DNA from 3 places in the Streptomyces sp. NPDC049837 genome. Region 3 is predicted to be linked to each of the others. Evidence: riboswitches for the same ligand, from Rfam matches in the RefSeq annotation. Region 3 holds a riboswitch; each other region holds the start of a gene.

Region 1 (2,258 bases), on a different contig from region 3:
CCCTCGGAGCCGGGCAGCGCGATGGGCTGGGCGCCGGTGGCGACGACGAGGACGTCGTACGGGACCGGCCCGGCCTCGGTGTCCACCTCGTGCGCGTCCGGGCGCAGGGCGGTGACCTCGACGCCCAGGCGCAGTTCGATGCCGAGCGACTCGAAGTCCACGTCGAAGGCCGATCCCTCCGCCGTGCCCAGGAGCACCGCCTTGGACAACGGGGGCCGGTCGTAAGGCTGGTGGGGCTCCGCGCCGATCAGCAGCACGGGCCCGGTGAAGCCCTGCTCGCGCAGCGCCACGGCCGTCTGCACACCCGCCATCCCGGCGCCGACGATGACGACGCGCCGCTCTGCTTCCATCCGCTCGTTCACCCGTCCACCTTATGCACCTGACACATCGTCAAGAAGAGACCGGGAGGAAAGGACGGAAGACGGAAGCTCCTCCACCACGCTGGTACCGCTGCCCTCCTGGGACTCCCATTCCCAGCTCTCCTCCAGCCGAACGCGCCCGTCGTCCAGTTCCACGACCGTGGAGACGCAGTGACCCGACGCCGTCCGGCCGTCGCGCTTGAGCTGGACATACCGAAAGTCGAGACGATCTCCCTCACGCGTCCCGACGAGGTGGCCGCGCACCACGTCCCCGCCCGCGTACTCGGCCCAGACGCACCCGTCGTCCTCGTGGTACGTGAACCGGGTCGCCGTACCGACCTGACCGGGAGCCTGGTCCACCACCGGGGAGAGGACGAGCCCGTCGAGCGACCGCGCCACGGTGAAGCTCCCTTACAGCCAGTTGCGGGGTGGGGTTAGTCTGGCCACCGTAGAGCACTCGCGGGAGCCCGGACGTACCGGGCTGAGAGGGAGGCTGGGACGGCCTCCGACCGTACGAACCTGATCCGGGTCATGCCGGCGAAGGGAGGGGCTGGACGCCCATGCATCCACGTACGTCAGACGTCCTCGTCATCGGGGGCGGAATCATCGGCCTGGTCACGGCCTGGCGGGCGGCGCAGCGCGGCCTGCGGGTCGCCGTGGTCGACCCGGGGCCGGGCGGCGGGGCCGCGCAGGTCGCGGCGGGCATGCTCGCCGCGGTCACCGAGCTCCACTACGGCGAGGAGACGCTCCTCGGGCTCAATCTGGAGTCGGCGCGCCGCTACCCCGACTTCGTCACCGAACTCCGGCAGGCCGCCGGCGGCGTGGACGTCGGCTACCGCGCGTGCGGCACGCTCGCCGTCGCGCTGGACGCCGACGACCGTGCCCACCTGCGGGAGCTGCACGCGCTCCAGCAGCGCTCGGGCCTGGACTCGGAGTGGCTGACCGGCCGCGAATGCCGCCGCCTGGAGCCCATGCTGGCGCCCGGTGTGCGCGGCGGACTGCGGGTGGACGGCGACCACCAGGTCGACCCGCGACGACTGGCCGCCGCCCTGCTGGCCGCCTGCGAGCGGGCGGGCGTGGTGGTCCACCGCGCCTGGGCGGAGCGGCTGGTGGTCCTGCGGGACCGGGCGGCGGGGGTGCTGCTGAGCGACGGCACCGAGCGGGCCGCCGACCAGGTGGTGCTGGCCGCCGGCAGCCTGAGCGGCCGGCTCGGCGGCGTACCGGACGAGGTGCTGCCGCCGGTACGGCCCGTCAAGGGGCAGGTACTGCGGCTGTCCGTGCCTTCCGCGTACGCGCCGTTCCTGAGCCGTACGGTCCGGGCGGCCGTGCGCGGCAGCCATGTGTACCTGGTGCCGCGCGAGAACGGCGAGCTCGTGGTCGGCGCGACGAGCGAGGAGCTCGGCTGGGACACCACGGTCACGGCGGGCGGGGTGTACGAGCTGCTGCGCGACGCGCACGAGCTGGTGCCCGGCATCACGGAGCTGCCCCTGACCGAGACCCGCGCGGGCCTGCGGCCCGGCTCCCCGGACAACGCGCCGCTGCTGGGGCCGACCGCACTGCCCGGTCTGCACCTGGCGACGGGGCACTACCGCAACGGGGTGCTGCTGACCCCCGTCACCGGGGACGTGATGGCCACCGTGCTGACCACCGGGGAGCTCCCGGAGGAGGCCCGCGCCTTCGCCCCGGCCCGCTTCTCCCCCGCCGCCTCGCCCGCCACCTTCCCCGCGGCCTCCCCCGCCACCTCCACCATCACCGTAGGAGTGTCATGAACGTCTCCGTGAACGGCGAGGCGCGACAGCTCGCCGGCCCCACCACCCTCGACGCCCTGGTCGCCACCCTCACCACCGCGCCGTCCGGGGTCGCCGCCGCCGTCAACGAGACCGTCGTACCGCGCAGCCA
Region 2 (2,258 bases), on a different contig from region 3:
TGCCGCCGTCGGGGTTCTTGGCGCCGGTCAGCAGGCCCGCGAACTCGGTCTGCTGGAAGCACGTGCCGGTGGAGACGCCGGTCGGCGCCTCGGCCGGCTGCGGCTTGGCGTACAGCACCTCGACGGGCGGGCTGGAGGCGTACGACACGACGAGCGGCCGGTCGCCCTTGGCCGCCTTGCCGCCGGCCGAGCCGGAGAACTCCTGGTTGTAGGCGAGCTCCCAGCTATCGACGACCTTGACGCCGTTGGCCTTCAGCTTCTTCCAGTAGTCCTGCCAGCCGTCGTCGCCGTACTTGGCCGCCGTGCCGAGCAGGAAGCCGAGGCCGGGAGAGGACCGCTCGGGGTTTTCGACGACGAGGAGGTTCTTGTACGCGGGCTTCGCGAGGTCGTCGAAGGTCTGCGGCGGCGCCAGTCGCTTGTCCGCGAAGTACTTCTTGTCGTAGTTGACGCAGATCTCGCCGGTGTCGACGGGCGTGACGCGGTGCTTGTCCTTGTCGAGCTGGACGGCCTCGGGGACGCGGTCCAGGCCCTTGGCCTCGTACGGCTCGAAGAGCTCGTTGTCGAGCGCGCGGGACAGCAGGGTGTTGTCGACGCCGAAGAAGACGTCGCCCTGCGGGGCGCCCTTGGTGAGGATGGCCTTGTTGACGGCCTCGCCCGCGTCGCCGCTCTTGAGGACCTTGACGGTGTAGCCGGTCTGCTTGGTGAACTCCTTCAGGACGGCCGGGGAGGCGTTGAAGGAGTCGTGGCTGACGAGCGTCACGGTCTTCGACTTCGTACCGCCGCCGGAGGCGTCCTTGCCGGACTCGCCGCCGCAGGCGGTGAGCGTCGTGACGCCCAGCGCGGCGGCGAGCGCGCCGACCGCGATCTTCTTGGTGGTGCTCACTGAGATTCCTCCTGGGTATGACCAGGAAGAGACGCGGCCCTGCCCACCGCATCGGGCGGTGGGCAGGGCGCAACAGCTCGAGTAACGACCGAACTTCCTACCCAGAATGACCTGGGCGAGGTTCAGAGGGTCTGCGGCCTGGACGGTTGCCGCACTCTCAGCGCTGTGGCGCTCCCCTGTCGGAATATGCAGATGTGTTCGAGCTCAGACTACAAGGTCAGCGTTCGGCGGCCGCGAGCTGTCCACAGGCGCCGTCGATCTCCTGCCCGCGGGTGTCACGGACGGTGACCGGTACGCCATGGCTCGCGATCGCCTCGACGAACGCCTTCTCGTCCTCGGGGCGGGAGGCGGTCCACTTCGACCCCGGGGTCGGGTTGAGCGGGATCAGGTTGACGTGCACCCGCTTGCCCTTGAGGAGGCGGCCCAGCAGGTCGCCGCGCCAGGCCTGGTCATTGATGTCGCGGATCAGGGCGTACTCGATCGAGACGCGGCGGCCGGACTTCTCGGCGTACTCCCAGGCGGCGTCGAGGACCTCGCGGACCTTCCAGCGCGTGTTGACGGGGACGAGGGTGTCGCGCAGCTCGTCGTCGGGGGCGTGCAGGGAGACGGCGAGGCGGCACTTGAAGCCCTCGTCCGCGAAGCGGAGCATCGCCGGGACCAGGCCGACCGTCGAGACGGTGATGCCGCGCTGGGACAGCCCGAGCCCGTCCGGCTCGGGGTCGGTCAGCCGCCTGATCGCCCCCACGACACGCTTGTAGTTCGCGAGCGGCTCGCCCATGCCCATGAAGACGATGTTGGACAGCCGTGCGGGGCCTCCCGGCACCTCGCCGTCCCTGAGCGCCCGCATCCCGTCGACGATCTGGTGCACGATCTCGGCGGTCGACAGGTTCCGGTCGAGCCCGGCCTGGCCGGTGGCGCAGAACGGGCAGTTCATGCCGCAGCCGGCCTGCGAGGAGATGCACATCGTGACGCGGTCGGGGTACCGCATGAGGACGGACTCGACGAGCGTGCCGTCGTGCAGCCGCCACAGGGTCTTACGCGTGGTGTCGTCGTCGCACGAGATGTGCCGTACGACCGACATCAGGTCGGGCAGCAGCTCCGCCGCGAGCTTCTCGCGGGACGCGGCGGGGATGTCCGTCCACTGGGCCGGGTCGTGCGCGTACCGCGCGAAGTAGTGCTGGGAGAGCTGCTTGGCGCGGAACGGCTTCTCACCGATCGCGGCGACGGCCTCCTTGCGCTCGGCGGGCGTCAGGTCGGCGAGGTGTCGCGGTGGCTTCTTGGCTCCGCGCGGGGCGACGAAGGTGAGCTCTCCCGGTGCGGGGCGTGGCATGACCTGGTACTCCTCAGTAAAGACGAGGCCGCGGTACGTGAGCCG
Region 3 (2,258 bases):
TCTGGGTCACCGTCACGTCGTCGAGCACACCGAGCGAACCGATGATGACACCGGCCAGCAGCAGGCCGGACATGTCGATGTTCGGGTAGAGGCCGTGGATGAGGCCCGTGTTGTCGTCGGTGTTGCCGGTCAGCGAGGCCCAGCCGATGAACAGGGAGCCGAGCAGGCCGATCAGCAGCAGCGAGATCAGCGTGCCCAGCACGGCCACCGAGGTGCGCGCGGTCAGGCCGTGGCAACTGTAGAGCGCGATCAGCATGATGGCGCTCGACCCGACCACCGCCACGATCAGCGGATTCGAGCCCTGGAGGATGGCGGGCAGGATGAACAGCGTCAGCACCGCGAAGCTCACCGCCAGCGCGACCAGAGCCATCACCCCACGCATCCGGCCGACGGCCACCACCGCCAGCGCGAAGATCCCGGCGAGCAGCAGCATCGGCATCTTGCGGTTCACATCGGTCACCGAATACTGGAGATCGCGCGGGGCGTCGGGGGCGTAGGCCACCACCACGCCCTGTCCCTCCTCCAGTTGGCGGGGCGCGTCCGGCTGGACGATCTCGACGAACTTGCGGCCCTTGTCCTTGCCGGTCGTGACCTCGACCGTCGCCTTCGCGCACTGCCCCTGCTGCGAGTTGACCGCCTCGCGGCCCTCGGGCGTGGTCGTGTCGCCGGTCGGCGGGACCTGCGCGGCGTTCACATCCCGGCAGTCCACCTTTTCGACCTGGACCACCGTGCCCTGCTCGGTCTGCCGGTCGAAGCCGACGCCGGTGCGCTCGTGCTCGGGCGCGCCGCCTGGCCACAGGACGGCGAGGCCGACCAGCACGGCCGTGGCGAACGGGATCAGGACGGCGGCGATGACCTTCCGCAGGTGCTTGGAGACGGGCGCGGCGGGGCCGTGGCTGTGGGCATGGCTATGGGTATGACCATGTGCGTGTCCGGTCGGTTCGGGGGACTGCTGCGAGGAAGTCACCGACCGATCATCGCAAGAACGACCGGGGCCCCCTGTTCAGCGTGGCCGAGATGGCGCTAGCGTGGTGGCACCTTTGCACACGCGGGAGCTCGGAGCACCGGGCTGAGAGGGCGCTGACATCCGTACGAGGGGTACGGAAACCGCTGCGTCGACCGCCGAACCTGTTACCGGGTAATGCCGGCGTAGGGAGTAGGTCATCATGACCGTTCAGGACGCACGCACGCCTGCCTCGAACCAGAACGACGAGGCCGGGAAGTCCATCGGATGGCACAAGGGGTACATCGAGGGCTCGCGCCCCGACCTCCGTGTGCCGGTCCGCAAGGTGCACCTCACCAACGGCAAGGACGTGACGCTGTACGACACGTCGGGGCCGTACACCGATCCGAATGTCGAGACCGATGTACGCCGTGGCCTGCCGCCGCTGCGGGAGAACTGGATCATCGGCCGTGGTGACACCGAGGAGTACGCCGGCCGCCCCGTCCGCCCCGAGGACGACGGGATCAAGCACACATCGCCTCGCGGGGGGCTGCGCAACCTCGACGCCGTCTTCCCGGGCCGCCCGCGCCAGCCCCGCCGGGGCCGTGACGGGCAGGCGGTGACGCAGCTCGCGTACGCCCGCCGGGGCGAGATCACGCCGGAGATGGAGTACGTCGCGATCCGCGAGAACGTCTCCCCCGAGGTCGTGCGCGAGGAGATCGCGGCCGGCCGCGCGGTCCTCCCGGCCAACGTCAACCACCCGGAGATCGAGCCGATGATCATCGGCAAGCGGTTCCTGGTGAAGGTCAACGCCAACATCGGCAACTCGGCGGTCACCTCCTCCATCGAGGAGGAGGTGGAGAAGATGACCTGGGCCACCCGCTGGGGCGCCGACACGGTCATGGACCTCTCCACGGGCCGCAACATCCACACCACCCGCGAGTGGGTGCTGCGCAACTCGCCCGTGCCGATCGGCACGGTGCCGCTGTACCAGGCGCTGGAGAAGGTCGACGGCAAGGCCGAGGAACTGACCTGGGAGATCTACAAGGACACCGTCATCGAGCAGGCCGAGCAGGGCGTCGACTACATGACGGTCCACGCCGGTGTGCTGCTGCGGTACGTGCCGCTCACCGCGCGCCGCAAGACCGGCATCGTCTCGCGCGGCGGCTCGATCATGGCCGCGTGGTGCCTGGCGCACCACAAGGAGTCGTTCCTGTACGAGAACTTCGAGGAGCTCTGCGAGATCCTCGCCGCGTACGACGTGACGTACTCGCTCGGCGACGGCCTGCGGCCCGGCTCGATCGCGGACGCCAAC

What was found. A riboswitch is a leader RNA that binds a small molecule or an ion and turns the genes downstream of it on or off. The one in region 3 is predicted to bind thiamine pyrophosphate.
Region 1: linked by a shared signal. The riboswitch ahead of thiO (glycine oxidase ThiO) and the one ahead of thiC (phosphomethylpyrimidine synthase ThiC) in region 3 are both predicted to bind thiamine pyrophosphate.
Region 2: linked by a shared signal. The riboswitch ahead of AB0J57_RS31365 (thiamine ABC transporter substrate-binding protein) and the one ahead of thiC (phosphomethylpyrimidine synthase ThiC) in region 3 are both predicted to bind thiamine pyrophosphate.

Annotation. Positions count from the first base shown of each region.
Region 1 covers NZ_JBFAMP010000006.1:11,966-14,223, forward strand. Annotated here, with positions in the region: gene AB0J57_RS17750 (FAD-dependent oxidoreductase) at 1-350, opposite strand, end outside; gene AB0J57_RS17755 (hypothetical protein) at 372-758, opposite strand; TPP riboswitch at 809-922, shown strand; gene thiO (glycine oxidase ThiO) at 920-2,128, shown strand; gene thiS (sulfur carrier protein ThiS) at 2,125-2,258, shown strand, end outside.
Region 2 covers NZ_JBFAMP010000015.1:86,457-88,714, reverse strand. Annotated here, with positions in the region: gene AB0J57_RS31365 (thiamine ABC transporter substrate-binding protein) at 1-883, opposite strand, end outside; TPP riboswitch at 960-1,071, opposite strand; gene rlmN (23S rRNA (adenine(2503)-C(2))-methyltransferase RlmN) at 1,101-2,213, opposite strand.
Region 3 covers NZ_JBFAMP010000004.1:161,872-164,129, reverse strand. Annotated here, with positions in the region: gene AB0J57_RS12160 (YibE/F family protein) at 1-967, opposite strand, end outside; TPP riboswitch at 1,039-1,173, shown strand; gene thiC (phosphomethylpyrimidine synthase ThiC) at 1,167-2,258, shown strand, end outside.